DNA from 4 places in the Streptomyces sp. LaBMicrA B280 genome. Region 3 is predicted to be linked to each of the others. Evidence: riboswitches for the same ligand, from Rfam matches in the RefSeq annotation. Region 3 holds a riboswitch; each other region holds the start of a gene.
What was found. A riboswitch is a leader RNA that binds a small molecule or an ion and turns the genes downstream of it on or off. The one in region 3 is predicted to bind cyclic di-AMP.
Positions count from the first base shown of each region.

Region 1: linked by a shared signal. The riboswitch ahead of ACLF5H_RS10590 (transglycosylase family protein) and the one ahead of ACLF5H_RS13605 (transglycosylase SLT domain-containing protein) in region 3 are both predicted to bind cyclic di-AMP.
Region 2: linked by a shared signal. The riboswitch ahead of ACLF5H_RS17895 (M23 family metallopeptidase) and the one ahead of ACLF5H_RS13605 (transglycosylase SLT domain-containing protein) in region 3 are both predicted to bind cyclic di-AMP.
Region 4: linked by a shared signal. The riboswitch ahead of ACLF5H_RS35000 (M23 family metallopeptidase) and the one ahead of ACLF5H_RS13605 (transglycosylase SLT domain-containing protein) in region 3 are both predicted to bind cyclic di-AMP.

Region 1 covers NZ_JBMJCT010000011.1:81,618-85,768, forward strand. The annotation lists gene eno (phosphopyruvate hydratase) at 1-854, opposite strand, end outside; gene ACLF5H_RS10590 (transglycosylase family protein) at 1,301-2,026, opposite strand; cyclic di-AMP (ydaO/yuaA leader) riboswitch at 2,031-2,200, opposite strand; gene ACLF5H_RS10595 (transglycosylase family protein) at 2,378-3,481, opposite strand; gene ACLF5H_RS10600 (DUF899 family protein) at 3,754-4,151, shown strand, end outside.
Region 2 covers NZ_JBMJCT010000018.1:89,543-93,693, reverse strand. The annotation lists partial or broken gene ACLF5H_RS17905 (PrsW family intramembrane metalloprotease) at 1-158, shown strand, start outside; gene ACLF5H_RS17900 (aldo/keto reductase) at 160-1,104, opposite strand; gene ACLF5H_RS17895 (M23 family metallopeptidase) at 1,184-2,245, opposite strand; cyclic di-AMP (ydaO/yuaA leader) riboswitch at 2,255-2,422, opposite strand; tRNA gene ACLF5H_RS17890 (tRNA-Met) at 2,723-2,796, opposite strand; gene ACLF5H_RS17885 (dihydrofolate reductase family protein) at 2,843-4,024, opposite strand; partial or broken gene ACLF5H_RS17880 (signal peptidase II) at 4,048-4,151, opposite strand, start outside.
Region 3 covers NZ_JBMJCT010000012.1:161,217-165,367, reverse strand. The annotation lists gene ACLF5H_RS13610 (polyprenyl synthetase family protein) at 51-1,061, opposite strand; cyclic di-AMP (ydaO/yuaA leader) riboswitch at 1,594-1,811, shown strand; gene ACLF5H_RS13605 (transglycosylase SLT domain-containing protein) at 1,815-2,300, shown strand; gene ACLF5H_RS13600 (HAD family hydrolase) at 2,346-3,158, opposite strand; gene ACLF5H_RS13595 (NAD(P)-binding domain-containing protein) at 3,316-4,151, opposite strand, start outside.
Region 4 covers NZ_JBMJCT010000064.1:131,651-135,801, reverse strand. The annotation lists gene ACLF5H_RS35015 (GNAT family N-acetyltransferase) at 1-50, opposite strand, end outside; gene ACLF5H_RS35010 (HPr family phosphocarrier protein) at 196-477, shown strand; gene ACLF5H_RS35005 (GntR family transcriptional regulator) at 711-1,397, opposite strand; gene ACLF5H_RS35000 (M23 family metallopeptidase) at 1,620-2,363, opposite strand; cyclic di-AMP (ydaO/yuaA leader) riboswitch at 2,377-2,534, opposite strand; gene ACLF5H_RS34995 (M16 family metallopeptidase) at 2,761-4,131, opposite strand; gene ACLF5H_RS34990 (M16 family metallopeptidase) at 4,149-4,151, opposite strand, start outside.

The DNA of each region.
Region 1 (4,151 bases), on a different contig from region 3:
TCGAGGGAGACCAGCGGGTAGGCCGCCACCAGCTCCTCGTAGTACTCCGTCATCTCGGCGGCGGAGCGCTCCTTGCCCTCGAAGAGGTACTTGCCGTCCTTGTAGAACTCGGAGGCGGCGACGTCGAGGGCGAGGGCGATCTGCTCGCCGGGCGCGTAGCCGGCTTCCTTGATGGCCTCGAGGATCAGGTCCAGGGCCTCGCGGTTGGAGCCGAGGTTCGGGGCGAAGCCGCCCTCGTCGCCGAGACCGGTGGCCAGGCCCTTGCTCTTCAGGACCTTCTTGAGGGTGTGGTAGACCTCGGCACCCCAGCGCAGCGCCTCGGAGAAGGACTCCGCGCCGATCGGGGCGATCATGAACTCCTGGATGTCCACGTTAGAGTCGGCGTGCGAGCCGCCGTTCAGGATGTTCATCATCGGCACCGGCAGCAGGTGCGCGTTGGGGCCGCCCAGGTAGCGGAAGAGCGGCAGGTCGGACGCCTCGGAGGCGGCGTGCGCGACGGCCAGGGAGACGCCGAGGATGGCGTTGGCGCCCAGCGAGCCCTTGTTGTCGGTGGCGTCCAGGTCGAACATGGCCTGGTCGATCAGGCGCTGCTCGGTGGCGTCGTAGCCGACCAGCTCCGGGCCGATCTGCTCGATGACGGCGAGGACGGCCTTCTCGACACCCTTGCCCAGGTAGCGGTTGGGGTCACCGTCGCGCAGCTCGATGGCCTCGAAGGCGCCGGTGGAGGCGCCGGACGGGACGGCGGCACGACCGGTGCTGCCGTCGTCGAGGCCGACCTCGACCTCGACCGTGGGGTTGCCTCGGGAGTCCAGGATTTCCCGGGCTACGACGACGTCGATGGACGGCACGAGCATCTCCTTCTTGGATGTGACGCTGGAAGTGCGGGGCGGCGGCCGTACGGCTGCGCCTTGCGACTAGAGCCTAACCGTCCCGGGGTCGCCGACCACCGACCGACCGTCTGGTGGGCGACGGGGACATGCAGACGGTACCCATTGTTCACCACCGGAACAAAGGGGTTCGCGGATGAGAGCTGACTGAAGTCCGGGAAAACGCAAGACCCCGCCCCGGCGCGAACGGGGGAAACGCGCCGGGGCGGGGTGCTCGGGGGGGGCGGGTGCCCGGGAGAACCGTGGGGGGAGCGGGCCCCTGGGCCGTTGGGGGTCGGTCACCGGGGGCGGGTTCTCGGGGCTTGCCGCGGGCGGGTCGGCAGGCGCCTCGAAGGGAGGTGCCTGCTCCCGTGGGGACGGGGCGAGTCCTCGGGGGTACGGCGAGGAGGGGCGCCGTACCCCTTCGGGTCGGACTACTTGAGGTGGAGCTGCTGGCCCGGGTAGATCAGGTCGGCGTTGTCGACGATGTCCTTGTTCAGGTCGAACAGCTTCTTCCAGCCGCCGGCCACGTGGTGCGCGGCGGCGATGGAGCTGAGGGTGTCGCCCTTGACCACCTTGTACTCGCCGTCACCCTTCTTGACCTTCTTGCCGGTCGGGGTGGTGACGGTCTTGCTCTTGCTCGTGGACGAGCCGGTGGAGGTGCCCGTGGACTTGGTCGGCGCCGGGGTGGTGCGCTCGGTGGAGCGCGTGGCGGCCTGCTGGTCCGTGGAGCGGGTGGCGGTGCTGTCCGACGACGAGGGGGTCGTCGAGCCGGAGCCGCTGTACGGGGTGCTGCTCAGACCCGTACCGCAGACCGGCCAGGCACCCTTGCCCTGCGCGGCGAGGACCTTCTCGGCGACGGTGATCTGCTGGGACTTGCTGGCCTGGTCGGCGGTCGACGCGTAGGCGGTGCCGCCGTACGCGGCCCAGGTCGAGGCGGAGAACTGGAGGCCGCCGTAGTAACCGTTGCCGGTGTTGATGGACCAGTTGCCGCCGGACTCGCACTGGGCGACCGCGTCCCACTGGGAGGCGGTGGCGGCGGAGGCGGTGCCGGTGGCCATCAGCGGCGCGGCCACGGCGGCACCGGTGACACCGGCGAGCGTGACGACGCGGACGGCCTTGGACGGACGACGGTGCTTGCCCTTGCCGGAAAACAGCATGGAACGATCCCCTCACCGACGCCTGCGAGGTGAGCTGTCGGGTTCGGGCCGGTTGAGTTGCCCGGCCACCCCTCCTCGTGGAGGCGTGGCTTCACCCCAAGCCGGTCCGGCATCAACTGCCGGGCCCGGCACTTACCTTGGGTCCCCCGCTCCTGCCTGCGGCGCGTGACGCGACGACTGTTCCCGGGCAGCCGCTGGCAGGATTCGGCGTTGCGGCCGCCGGGGCTCGTGGTGACGAGCGGCCTTGACCGTAGCCACGTGATCGACGGAATTTCAAAGACGATCAGGGCTTCTGAGACTCATCCCACACTTTCGCCAAATCGGACATTTAGCGATCAAGTAGGGCGTCAACTAGCCCTGGTCCGCGTCCGTTTCGTCACTGACTTTCAGGGTCTGACCGGCGGTGATGTGGTTCGGGTCGGCGCCCACGACCTTCTTGTTCGCGACGTAGAGCGCGTGCCATCCGCCGTCGACGTCGAGCGAGTCGGCGATGGCGCTCAGCGAGTCGCCCGCGCGGACGGTGTAGCTGCCCGGCTCGCGGGTGGCGTGCCGACCGGAGTTCGAGTCGTTCTGCCCGTTTGCCGTGCTTTCGTCCGCGTTGCCGCCGCGGTGGCGGCCGCCGGTGAGGGCCCCGGTGTCGACCAGGTTCCAAGAGCCGACGGTCTGCTGGGGGTTGTCCGGGGTGCCGGTGGACGGCGCGGGGGTCGCGGAGCCGTCGGCGGGCGCGGACGGCGTGGCCGGGACGGAGGGGTCCGCGGAAGACGGGTCGGACGGGTCCGGGCTGGGGGTGCCGGTCCCGGGCTTGCCGGTGTGCTTGCCCGGGTTCGGGCTCGCGTGCTTGCCGGTCTGCTTGCCGGAGCCGTGGGTCGGCGAGGAGGAGGGGTCGGTGGATCCCTTCCCGGAGCCGGTACCGGTGTCCGAACCCTTGCCGGTGCCGGTGCCGGTGCCGGTGCCGTCCTGGTCGCCGCCCTGCGTGCCCGCCGGGGCGGAGGGGTCGGGCAGTCCGGACGGGTCGGTCGTGTCGCCGCCCTGGTCGCCGCCGCCGTCGCCGACGCCCGGATCGACGCTCACCGAACCGGAGTTCGAGGTCAGTCCGGACAGCAGGGCGCAGGTGGCCCAGGGCGAGGTGCCCTTGTCCTTGAGGATCTTCTCGGCCACGGCGATCTGCTGCGAGCGGCTGGCCTGGTCGGCGGAGGAGGCGTACCGCGTGCCGCCGTACGCGACCCAGTCGTCCTGGGATATCTGGAGGCCGCCGTAGTACCCGTTGCCGGGGTCGGCGCTCCAGGCGCCGCCGCTCTCGCAGTTGGCGACCTTGTCCCAGGTGGTGCCGTCGGCCGCGTGGGCGCTCGCGGCGCCGAGCAGCGGGATGGCGATGGCGGAGCCGGTCACACCGGCCGCGACGAGGAGGGCCGGAGCCTGACGGGGGCGGCGGTGACGACCGTTCCCGGAGATCATGCGGAAGCCTTTCGTACGACGGCGGGGGCCGGCGCGGCGGGTGGTGCCGGGTCGCCGCGCTGAGGGGTGAAGGTAGCGGCACACGATCACTTGTCACAAGTTCATGCCGCGCGGATAACGCGAAGATCACAGGATTGAACGTCCGTCCCTCCGCTCCGTCACGTCCCGTTTCACCCGTCGGGCACGGCGGCGCCTCATCCTCGGGGCGCGGGGCTCCCGGAACCATGGAACCGACCTGATTCCGGGGGGCTGTTCACCCAGGAGGACACAAGATGCGGCACACCCGGTTGCACGGTGAGTCCGCGGAGTACCTCGCCGCCCGCGAGGAGCTGCGCCGCGCCGAGATCGAGCTGATGCGCGAGCGCGAACGGGTCGCGGCCCTGCGCCGGTCGCTGCCGCCGGGGGCCGAGGTCGACGACTATGTCCTCCTGGAGGGCCCCGCCGACCTGGACGCGGGCGACGCGCCGGAGCGCGAGGTTCGCCTGAGCGAACTGTTCACCGGGGGCCCGGAGCGGCCCCTGCTCGTCTACCACTTCATGTACGGCAAGCGGCAGACCGACCCCTGCCCGATGTGCACCCTGTGGATCGACGGCTTCGACGGCGTCGCCCGCCATGTCGCGCGCAACGCCGACCTGGTGGTGGTGGCCGCCGCCGACCTGCCCACCCTGCG
Region 2 (4,151 bases), on a different contig from region 3:
GGCACGCGTATGTCCGGGGGCCGGGGCAGGGGCAGGGGTACGGCGGTCCCGGCTACGGGTATCCGCAGGGCCCCGGACACGGATACGCGCGGGGCCCGGGTCCCGGGTACGGCTACCCGGCGGCGCCGTACCCCTCGTACAACCCGTACCAGATGTGACCTACGCCGAGGCGTCCGTCAGCTTCTTCAGTTCGTCGTCCGTCAGCTTCAGGTCGCCGACGACCAGCAGCGGCGGGAGCTGCTCCAGGGTGCGGGCCGAGGCGATGGGCGCGGTGACGGTCGGCTGGGCGGCCAGCCAGGCGAGGGCGACGGTGGCGTGCGGGGCGTCGTGCGCGGCGGCGATCTCGTCGAGGGCGGCGAGCACCTTCTGGCCGCGCTCGCTCTGCGCGTAGTCGGCGACCCGGCCGGCGCGGGCGCTGTCCACCTTCGCGCCGGGCCGGTACTTGCCGGTCAGGAAGCCCGAGGCGAGCGCGAAGTACGGCACCGTGGACAGGCCCTCACGGGCGACGAGGTCCTGGAGCGGGCCCTCGTAGGTGTCCCGGGAGACCAGGTTGTAGTGCGGCTGGAGCGCCACATAGCGGGCCAGGTTCTCGCGGGTGGAGAAGTCCAGGGACTCCTTCAGCCGCTCGGCGCTGATGTTGGACGCGCCGATCTGCCGGACCTTGCCCGCCTTCACCAGCTCGTCCAGCGCGCCGATGATCTCCTCGACCGGCACCTCGGGCTGGTCGAAGTGGGTGTAGTAGAGGTCGATGTGGTCGGTGCCCAGACGGGCCAGGGAGGCGTCGGCGGCGGCCCTGATGTTGGCCGCGGACAGACCCTTGTACTGCGGGTGCTGGCTGACCTTGGTGGCGATGACGACGTCGGAGCGGTTGCCGCGGGCCTTGACCCACTTGCCGATGACGGTCTCGGACTCGCCGCCCTGGTGGCCCTCGATCCAGGCGCTGTAGGAGTCGGCGGTGTCGATGAAGTTGCCGCCCGCGGCCGTGTACGCGTCCAGGACGGCGAAGGAGGTCTGCTCGTCGGCGGTCCAGCCGAAGACATTGCCGCCCAGGCAGAGCGGGAAGACCTCGAGGTCGGAAGAGCCCAGTGTGCGCAGAGAAGTCATGCTTCACATCAACACCGGCGGCGGATGATCGCATTCCGCCGCCGGTGGGGAGATCCGCGCGGGTTCCGCGCGGGTTCCGTCAGGGGTTGAGGCCCTTGTCGCGCAGCCAGGGCGCGGGGTCGACGGCGGTGGCCTGCCCGTTCGGGTGGACCTCCAGGTGCAGATGGGGACCGGTGACATTGCCGGTGGCGCCGACGCGGCCGATGACCTCGCCGGTGCTGACCTTCTGGCCGACCGAGACATTGATCGAGGACTGGTGGCAGAACCACAGCTCGGTGCCGTCGTCCAGGGTGAGGACGGTGCGGTAGCCGTAGGCGCCGGCCCAGCCCGCCTGGGTGACGGTGCCGCCGTGGACGGCCTTGATCAGGGTGCCGGTGGGGGCGGCGAAGTCGAGGCCGGTGTGGTACCCGGAGGACCACATGGCGCCGGGCTGCCCGAAGGTGCCGGTGATCGTGTACGAGACGACGGGCAGCGTGTACTGCTTGGCCAGCTCGGCCAGCCGCTTGGCCTCGGCCGCCTTCTTGGCGTCGGCCTCCGCCTTCTCCTTGGCGGCGGCGGCCTTGTCGGCGGCCTCCTTCTCCGCCTTGGCGGCCGCGGCGTCGCTCTGCCGCTGGGCGGCGGCGACCATCGCGGCGGTGGCCTTGCTGTCGGCCTGGCCCTGCTGCTGCTCGGCCTGGGCCATGATCCGGTTGCGCAGGGCCTCGCCGGCGCCGCTGTCCTTCGCGCCCTCGGTGGTCTGCCCGAGGCCGGTGAGCGCGGTATCCGTCTTCGCCTCGGGCGCGTCGGTGGAGTCGTCGCCGAAGAAGTGCTCGACGGTGGACAGATGCGGCACCGAGACGTTCGGCATGTCCGGCATCGAGATGGAGACCGGCGGCTTGCCGGTGTTGGCGCTGGCGATGCCGCCCGCGCCGACGGCGGCGATCACACCGACGCCGAGGACGGTGGAGCTGCGGGCGAAGCCGCCGCGCTGCTTGACGACGCGGTGCCGGCCGCGGACCGGGGTGACGGTCTCCTCGGTGGGGTTCCACTCCTCCCAGGGTCCGTCGTCGTCGAGGGCGGGGCCGGGGCCGGGGCCGAACGACTCGGGTTCACGCTGGGCGGGCACGAACGGGGCTTCTGGGGCAGGCCGGTTGGACGCCACGGGGGCGTGCTCCTTTCCTTCCTCCGCCTACCGGGTTAGCTGACGGGTTCGGAGCAGGAAGGTCTCCTACGCGCGTAAACCGCTCGTGGACTCGGCCGAGTCCGCGACGGTGTCCGCGTGATTCACCCCAAGGTGGTGGTTCCCCGGTTCCCTTGCGGGATTCGGCGCGTGCGCACGGAGCCGTCGCGGGTGACGGCTGGGACGACCGCGCTGCGTTATCGAACGTTAATAGACCCGGGGGGAACTTTCCAAGCCGTTCGGCTTGATCATTAACGCTTCGAGCCATGGACGTACCCCCCAGCAGGCCGCCAAACCGGGCGAGTTGACCGACGTTCAGGAGCCATCAGGTTTTTGATGGTGACTCAGACGTTATGCGCAGGGCGGTCGAACGGTCACTACGGGTAACCCCCGTATCCGGGGTCCGGAAAACACTCAGGGCCGGAATCCATCAACTGGATTCCGGCCCTGAGATATCAGTAGCGGGGACAGGATTTGAACCTGCGACCTCTGGGTTATGAGCCCAGCGAGCTACCGAGCTGCTCCACCCCGCGGCGATGTCTCTACTGTACGCCATCACCAGGGTGGAAAGCACATCGGTCAGGACGGGGCCCCGGAGCGGCCCGGCAGATGCCGGTTCGGGGCCTTGGCCAGGTCCTCGTACTCGGGCAGTACGAGGACCTCGGCACCCGCGCCGGTCAGCACCCCCGTGCCGTCGGCCGCCACCACGAACGTGTCCGGCTCGCGCCAGGCGGTCACCACCCGGCGCACCCCCGCCCGCAGGATCAGCTCGGCGCAGGGCGCGGGGCGGGAGGCGCGGCGGGCACAGGGCTCCAGGCTGCTGTAGACGGTGGCGCCGGGCAGCCGGGGGTCGGCGGGGTCGGTCTTGGCGAGCGCCGCCTCCTCCGCGTGCGCCACCGGGTCCGTGCCCTCCCGGGAGTGGCCGCGGGCCAGCTCGGTGCCGTCGGCGGCGACCACGACCGCGCCGACGCTGAAGGCCGTCTCCGAAGGCGGGCACAGCGCGGCCAGCTCGCAGGCGGTGCGCAGCCAGTGCCGGTCGGCCGCGGTGGGCAGCGGGCCGGTGCCGGGCGCGGTGGGCTCGTAGCGCGTCAGCACGACGTCCTCGATCCGGCGGGACTCGACGAGCCGCAGCCGGCCCTCCTGGTAGCGGCCGGGGCCGAACAGCCGCGTGGCGGCCGGATCGCCCACGATCAGCGGGGCGAGCGCCAGCTGCAGCTCGTCGGCGAGGCCCTGCTGGAGGAGCTGGGTGTGCACGGCCGCGCCGCCCTCCACCATCAGCCGGCCGACCCCCCGCTCGGTGCGCAGATGGCCGAGCAGCGCCCGCCAGTCCAGCTCCGGGCCGAGCGCGACGACCTCGGCGGCGCCGCCGAGCAGCCGGGCGGCCTGCGCCGCGCCCCGGTCGGTCGTGTAGACGAGCTTGTCACCGCCGGTGTGCCAGAAGCGGGCCCCGGGGTCGAGGTCGCCGCTGCCCGTGACGGTGACCTTCAGCGGGTACTCCGGCCTGCCCCGCGCGAGCCGCGCCGCGCGCCGCTCGGCGGAGTTGACCAGCAGGCGCGGGTTGTCGGCCCGCAGGGTGCCCGCGCCGATCAGCAGGGCGTCGGCCGAGGCCCGTACCGCGTCGACCCGGTCGAAGTCGGCCGGTCCGGACAGCAGCAGCCGCTCCGGACCGGTGTCGTCCAGGCAGCCGTCGAGGGAGACGGCGGCGGACAGCAGCACGTACGGGTACGGCGCGGACTCGGGGTGGGCTCGCTCGGTGCTCATCGGCTCCAGTGTGCGGCCCCGCGTCAGCCGGTCCGCTCCCGGGGACGGCGCGCGTCGCCCGGTTCGTGCCCGGCGCAGGACAGGGCGACGATCAGCACGCCGCCGCAGGTGATCGCCCAGTCGGCGA
Region 3 (4,151 bases):
CACCTGGTGGACGCCGAACGGGTGGTTGTCCGGGGCACGGACACGGGCGGTCACCCGGCCCGGTGCACCACCGCGTCGCACAGCCCGGTCAGCGCCACCTTGGCATCGCACTCCCGCAGCGGGGCGAGCGCGGCGCGCGCCTCCTCCGCGTACCGCACGCTGTCCCGGCGGGCCTGCTCCAGGGCCGGGTGGGCGCGCAGCGCGGCCAGTGCCTCGGCGAGCCGGGCGTCGTCGCCGAGGTCGGAGTCCAGCAGCTCGCACAGGGCGAGGTCCTCGGGCAGACCGAGCCGGGCGGCCCGCTCGCGCAGCCGCAGCACGGGCAGGGTCGGGACGCCCTCGCGCAGATCGGTGCCGGGGGTCTTGCCGGACTCCTGGGAGTCGGAGGCGATGTCCAGGTAGTCGTCGGCGAGCTGGAAAGCCACGCCGAGCCGCTCGCCGTACTGGGTGAGCACGTCCACGACCGTCTCGTCGGCGCCGGACATCATCGCGCCGAACCGGCAGGACACCGCGACCAGCGAGCCGGTCTTGCCGCTGAGGACGTCGAGGTAGTGCTCGACCGGGTCGCGGCCGTCGGTGGGTCCCGCGGTCTCCAGGATCTGGCCGGTGACCAGGCGTTCGAACGCGAGGGCCTGGACCCGGACCGCCTCGGGGCCGAGATCGGCGAGGATCTGGGAGGCGCGGGCGAAGAGGAAGTCGCCGGTGAGGACCGCGACGGAGTTGCCCCAGCGGGTGTTGGCGCTGTCCACGCCCCGGCGTACGGCGGCCTCGTCCATGACGTCGTCGTGGTAGAGCGTGGCCAGATGGGTCAGCTCCACGACCACGGCGGACGGCACCACTCCGGGCGCGTAGGGGTCGCCGAACTGCGCCGCGAGCATCACGAGCAGCGGCCTGAAGCGCTTCCCGCCGGCCCGCAGGAGGTGCTGCGCGGCCCCCGTGATGAACGGGACCTCGCTCTTCGTGGCCTCTAGCAGGCCCTCCTCGACAGCCGCCAATCCGGCCTGGACATCGGCTTCGAGAGCCTGGTCCCGCACGCTCAGCTCGAACGGCCCGACGACGGTCACGAGGGGTCTCCTGTCTGCTGGTGTCTGCTGGCGATTACGCGGTTTGTCGATAGGTCGCTGCCCTCACTCAAGTCAGCGTATCCGGTCCGGTTTCGATCACCGATAGCGCCCACCCTGCGCCCACCCGTCCAGCTCGGGCGGTATCGGGTCATGAACGGCATACCCCTGCTCAGATGATGACAACGGACAATTATTGCCTTAACCGGTAATCGGGAACTTCGGCGCGACCCCGGGACGGGCGGAGTATCGACCCCGCCCCACCGAGGGACGAATCCCCCATGCCCGATTTTCCATAGTTTGCCATTTCGTGAATTGGGTCACCCGGCCGCCTTCCCGCCGGTGACCCGCCGACACCTCTTCCCGCCGCACCCCGTAAGCGAGTTGAGTGTTGGCATTCGCAAAGGATCAAGTACCCCATAGGCTGATGATCAAGGCCAAATGCCTCGATATAACAATTCAGCGCTTGTTCCCGGCATGTGCTCTCGCATACGTTCCCGAGCCATCGGGCGGACGCCTAATCCTGCCGCCGCCCGTACACCCATCGACGAACTCATTCGTACGGCAGGAGCGGGGGACCCAGGTAAGTCGCCGAACCGGACGACTCACATGGCGCAGCGCGTGACACAGCGCGCCGCACCGCGTGTTCGCACCGGACGGCTTGGGGTAAAGCCACGCCTCTCACGGGGCGCGACCGGGCACCTCCCCGCCCGAACCCGACAGCTCACCTCGCAGGCGTAGGAGAGGAACGTCCCCATGTCTGCTGCCGTTCAGCCGCGCCGCACCCGCGCCAACCGTCTCGTCCGCCTGATCGCCGTCGCCGGCACCGGCGCGGCCGTGCTCGCCATGCCGCTCGTGGGCGCGGCGACCGCGTCCGCCACCACCGGTACGACCTCGGCCGCCACCACGCCCGCCGGGTACCCGAACAACCTCGACGGCTGGATCCGCGAGTCCCTCGCGATCATGGCCCAGAAGAACATCCCGGGCTCCTACAACGGCATCCACCGCAACATCATCCGCGAGTCCTCGGGCAACCCGAACGCCATCAACCTGTGGGACTCCAACGCGGCCAAGGGCATACCGTCCAAGGGTCTGCTCCAGGTGATCGACCCGACCTTCAACGCGTACCACGTGGCCGGAACGTCGTTCAACATCTACGACCCGGTCGCGAACATCACCGCCGCCTGCAACTACGCGGCGGCGCGGTACGGCTCGATCGACAACGTCAACGGCGCCTACTGATCGACGCCGGGCCGTAGCGGCCCCCGGCACCACCGCTGTTCCCGGTCATCCGGCCGGGAACAGCCTTTCGAGGACGACGGCGATGCCGTCGTCCTCGTTCGACGTCGTGACCTCGTCGGCGACCGCCTTCAGCTCGGGGTGGGCGTTCGCCATCGCGACGCCGTGCGCCGCCCAGCGGAACATCGGGATGTCGTTGGGCATGTCGCCGAAGGCGAGGGCGTCCTTCGCGGGGACCCCGAGCCGTTCGGCGGCCAGCGCGAGCCCGGTCGCCTTGGTCACCCCGCACGGCTGGAGCTCCACGGTCCCGGGCCCCGACATGGTGACCGTGGCCAGCGAGCCCACCACCGAGCGGGCCACCGCCGCCAACTCGTCGTCGGACAGGGTGGCGTGGCGCAGCAGCACCTTGCTGATCGGCGCGCCCCACAGATCGTCGCGCCGGGCCACCTTGACCGCGGGCAGCGTCGGGTGGGGCATCCGGTATCCGGGTTCGATCAGGGTGAGCCCGTCCGTGCCGTCCTGGTCGACGGCCGCGAACACCGGGCCCACCTCGGCCTCGATCTTGCCGAGCGCGGTCTCGGCCAGCTCCCGGTCCAGCCGGACCGACCACAGCATGCGGCCGGACCCGGCGTCGTAGACCTGCGCCCCCTGCCCGCACACCGCGAGGCCCGTGCTGCCGAGGGCGGTCAGCAGGGGGCGGACTCTGGGGGCCGGGCGGCCGGTGACCACCAGATGCCGGGCCCCCGCCCGCCCCGCCCGCGCGAGCGCGGCCAGCGAGCGCTCGGAGACGGTGTCGTCGCCGCGCAGCAGCGTCCCGTCCAGGTCGGTGGCGATCAGTGCGTACGCGGGGGAGGCAACCATGATCCGAGAATACGGACCCGCCCCCTCCACCAGCCGCCGCGTGCCGCCCCGACTCCCGTGTCCTTCCTCGGACTTGTGCGGAACGTGCCGCCAAGTGGGCTTGGGGCAAGCGGTGATGGGGCGGCAAAGGCCGCTGCCGGACCCGCGGGCGCGGTGTTCAGCCGTGCGCCGCCGCCAGATGTCCCGCCAGTCTCGGGGAGGCGAATTCCGTGCCGCACACGAAGCGCATCACCGGGCCGTAGGAGGAGGCGGCCGGCAGGCCGGTGAAGTAGAGGCCGGGGACGGAGGAGACGTAGCCGGCGCCGAGGCGCGGGGTGCCGCGGCTGGTGGCGAGGTGGGTGCGCAGGGTGGGCCCGAGGAAGTCCATCGCGGCGATGTCCACGCGGTAGCCGGTCGCGGCGACGACATGGTCGGCGGTGAGCCGCTCGACGCGGCCGCCGTGCGTGCGCACGGTCAGCTCCGGGCCGCCGTCCGCCGCCGCCGCGCCCAGCACCCGCTCGACCTCCGTCACCTGTACGGCGCCCTCGAACCGCTCCCGCAGCCACCAGGCGCCGAGCGGGCCGAGCACCCGGCGCACCAGGAAGTGCCGGGCGGGCTCGGGCAGGAAGCGGTAGGGGTGCGGGCAGTAGCTGAACGCCCACAGCGACCAGGCCCGCCCGAACGGCGACTCGGGACGCAGCCTCGGCTGCTCCCAGGGCGGCGCCCCGAACGCGACCCGGCCGCGCCCCCGCGCCACCACCCGCACCCGGGCCCCCGCCTCCGCCGCGAGCACGGCCGTCTCCAGCGCGGACTGCCCGGCGCCGACCACGATCAGCTCCTTGCCGGCGAACCGCGCGAGGTCGTGGTGCTGGGAGCTGTGCGAGACGGGACCCCCGGGAGCGGGCTCGCCGCCCGCCGCCCGCCGCAGCTCGGCCGGGAGATGGGCGAGACCGGACAGCCCGGTGGCCACCACGACCGCCCGCGCGACGAACGACTCCCCCGAGTCCAGCTTGA
Region 4 (4,151 bases), on a different contig from region 3:
CAGTGCGCGGGGTACTCGTACCGGCTCCGCGGTTCCGCCGAGGTTCGCATGGGGCCCAGCGTACGGCTCGCGTACGACAACGGCGCGGGGCACTCTGTGGAGCACGGCGGAGGGGGTGCGCAGCCCCTCTTCTGGCACGCGTCACGATATGGAACACTGGTCTAGACAACCCTGAACAGTGAAGGGCAGCAACACATGGCTGAGCGCCGCGTCAACGTCGGCTGGGCCGAGGGTCTTCACGCCCGCCCCGCCTCCATCTTCGTCCGGGCCGCCACGGCCGCAGGCATCCCGGTGACGATCTGCAAGGCCGGCGGCACCCCGGTCAACGCGGCGTCCATGCTGGGTGTTCTGGGCCTGGGTGCCCAGGGCGGCGAGGAGATCGTGCTCGCCTCCGACGCCGAGGGCGCGGACGCCGCCCTGGACCGACTGGCCAAGCTGGTCGCCGAGGGCCTGGAAGAGCTGCCCGAGACGGTCTGAGCGGGACCGGGCCCGTCTACGCGGGACCCGGGGCCGGCTGCGCGGACCCGGAACGGGCCGGGCGGGATTTCGAGAAGCCGCGCCATCCTCAGTGGGTGGCGCGGCTTCCGCGTTTTCGGCCGCCACCTTATTGGTCGCGGCCAGCATTCACCATGACCCGTTCACCGGAATTCAGGGCATCCAGAAATACACGGCCGTCGAATATCCCGCCCACTTTGTATACGGCACCGGTGTTAATTCCCCGCACCGGACATGTTTACGGCATGTTGCGAAGTCCGCGTGCGCGGCGCGGCTCCGGGGACGCGCAGCCGGTGCGCCGCCGTCGCCCGCTCGGTGTGCAGCGCGGTCACCGCGCGGGCGCGCTCGCCGTCGCCGCGGGCCACCGCGTCCACGATCGCGCCGTGCTCCGCCCAGGTGCCGACCACGTCGGGCGGCGTGGCCACCGTGTACATCCAGGCGATCTTGTGGCGCAGTTGGACGAGTGCCGAGGTCAGCGAGGGGCTGCCGCAGGACTGGGCCAGCGTCTCGTGGAACCAGCCGTCCAGGGCGCGGAGATCCTCGCTGCCGCCCCTCCTGGCGCGCTCCTGGCCCAGCCGGACCAGGCCGCGCAGCACCTTCAGATGGGCCTCGGTACGGCGCCGGGCGGCGCGCGCGGCACCCAGCGGCTCCAGGAGCAGGCGCATCTCCAGCAGGTCGGCGGCCTCCTGCTCGGTCGGTTCGGCCACACAGGCGCCCGCGTGCCGGCGGGTCACCACGAAGCCCTCCGCCTCCAGGGTGCGCAGGGCCTCGCGCACGGGGACGCGGGAGACGCCGTAGCGGCGGGCGAGCACCTCCTCGGTGAGGCGGCCGCCGCGTTCGAGGGCGCCGGCGACGATGTCGTCCCGGATCGCCGTGCACACCGATTGCGCCGGAATACGCATGACCGACCTCCGCCTTAATACCCGCGACACGACACCGACGACGGGCGCGTGTTTTCCGTGACTCTATTCCACCGCGCCGGAATTTCCGATGGCGGGCCCCGAACCATGGATATTTTTTGGACAGGGCCCGCCGAGAACCGCCGGAGAACGGCGAAAAGCCCCGGCCGGGTGGGCCGGGGCTTTTTCATGCCGTGCGGGTCGGTTTGACGCCGTGCGGGTCGGTCAGACGTTCACGCCGTGGCCGCGGAGGTAGGCGAGGGGGTCGACGTCGGAGCCGTAGTCGGGGCCGGTGCGCGCCTCGAAGTGCAGATGCGGGCCGGTGACATTGCCGGTCGCGCCGGACAGGCCGATCTGCTGGCCCGCGGTGACCTGCTGGCCCACCGTGACACCGATGGACGACAGATGGCCGTACTGGGTGTACATGCCGTCGGCCATGCGGAGCACGATCTGGTTGCCGTACGCCCCGCCCCAGCCGGTGGAGACGACGGTGCCGACGCCGACCGCGTGGACGGAGGTGCCGGTCATGGCGTGGAAGTCGATGCCGGTGTGGGAGCCGGATGACCACAGAGAGCTGCTGGCCTTGTAGCCGGTGGACACGTAGGAGTGCGCGATCGGGGCGACGAAGGCGTTCAGTCGCTTGCGCTCGGCCTCGCGGGCGGCGCGGGCCTTGGCCGCACGGGCCTCCTTGGCGCGCACCGCGGCGGCCCTCTCGGCCGCCTCGTGCTCGGCGATCCGCTGCTGGGCGACGGCCTGGGCGTCGATGTGCTCGGCGAGGTCGTCGCCGGCGGTGAGCACCGGGGTGAGGCCGGTCTGCTCGACGGTGTGCTCGGCGGCGAGCGCCGGGGACGCGGCGAGGGTGCCGATGACACCGGTGGTCGTCAGGGCCGCGACACCGGCCGCCTGGGCGGTGGTGCGCTTGACCCGGCCGGGCTTGCGGTGCTTCCCGGTGGCGCATATGAACGCCATGTGTGTGGCTGTTCCTTTCCTTCCCTCTCGCCTACCGGGTTAGCTGACGGGTTCGGAGCAGGAAGGTCTCCTACGGGCCCCGCGCTCGCGCACGGACGCCCGATTCACCCCAGGGACGTGTGGGTCCCCGGCTCCCCTGACTCGCGCCTGGGGACTCGGCGATGGCTGTCCGGTGCCGCGGCTGCGGCGCACTGCCCGACGGACAACCCGGACGACGCTAAGCGGACCGGCTCTCAATCCTCAAACAGAACGCGGCTTTTGTAGCGCATCCCACAGGGCAGACGGGCAACCTCCGCCGCAATTCGGACATCTTGAGGAGGCAGTGGAACAAAGTGGGGCCCTGACGACCTGTAGGCCGTCAGGGCCCCACCCGTAAGAGGACCGCCCGCGTGCGCGGTTACTCGGCCGCCACCACGGTGACCTCGCCGATGCCGAGTGCCTCCACGGGCGCCTTGATCTCCGACGCGTCACCCACGAGAACCGTCACCAGACGGTCCACCGGGAAGGCGTTGACGACCGCCGCGGTGGCCTCCACGGTGCCCGTCGCGGCCAACTGCCGGTAGAGCGTCGCCTGGAAGTCGTCGGACAGATGCTGCTCCACCTGGTCGGCGAGCGTGCCCGCGACGGCCGCCGCGGTCTCGTACTTCAGCGGCGCGACCCCGACCAGGTTCTGCACGGCGACGTCCCGCTCGGCGTCGGTCAGGCCCTCTGCGGCGAGGGTGCGCAGCACCTTCCACAGGTCGTCCAGCGCGGGGCCGGTGTTGGGGGTGTCCACGGAGCCGCTGATGGCCAGCATGGAGGCGCCGTTGCCCTCGGGTCCGGAGCGGAGCACCTGCCCGAACGCGCGCACACCGTAGGTGTAGCCCTTCTCCTCGCGCAGGACGCGGTCCAGGCGGGAGGTGAGGGTGCCGCCGAGGCAGTAGGTGCCGAGCACCTGGGCGGGCCACACCCGGTCGTGCCGGTCCGAGCCGACCCGGCCGATGAGCAGCTGCGTCTGGACGGCGCCGGGCCGGTCCACGATCACGACACGCCCGGTGTCGTCGGCCGTCACCGCGGGCACGGGGCGGGGCTCGCCCGGGGTACCGGTCCAGGCGCCCAGGGTCTCGCCGAGCAGCGCGTCCAGGTCGATGCCGGTGAGGTCGCCGACCACGACCGCGGTGGCGGTGGCGGGGCGCACATGGCGGTCGTAGAACGCGCGTACGGCGGCCGCGTCGATCTTCTCGACGGTCTCCTCGGTGCCCTGGCGCGGCCGGGACATGCGCGCGGTCGCCGGGAACAGCTCCTTGGAGAGCTCCTTGGCGGCGCGCCGGGCGGGGCTGGCCAGCTCGTGCGGGATCTCGTCCAGGCGGTTGCGGACCAGCCGCTCCACCTCGCTCTCGGCGAAGGCGGGGGCGCGCAGCGCGTCGGCGGCCAGGCCGAGGCCCTTGGCCAGGCGCGAGGCGGGGACCTCCAGGCTGATCCGGACGCCGGGGTGGTCCGCGTGGGCGTCCAGGGTGGCGCCCGCGCGCTCCAGCTCGGCGGCGAACTCCTCGGCGGAGTGCTTGTCGGTGCCCTCGGAGAAGGCGCGCGCCATGATGGTGGCGACGCCGTCCAGGCCGGCCGGCTCGGCGTCCAGGGGGGCGTCCAGGAGCACCTCGACGGCGACGACCTGCTGACCGGGGCGGTGGCAGCGCAGCACGGTCAGACCGTTGTCGAGCGCGCCGCGCTCGGGGGCCGGGAAGGCCCACGGCTTCGCCTCGCCGGCCTGCGGCTGCGGGTGGAAGTCCATGGTGGCGAGCTGCTCGGTCA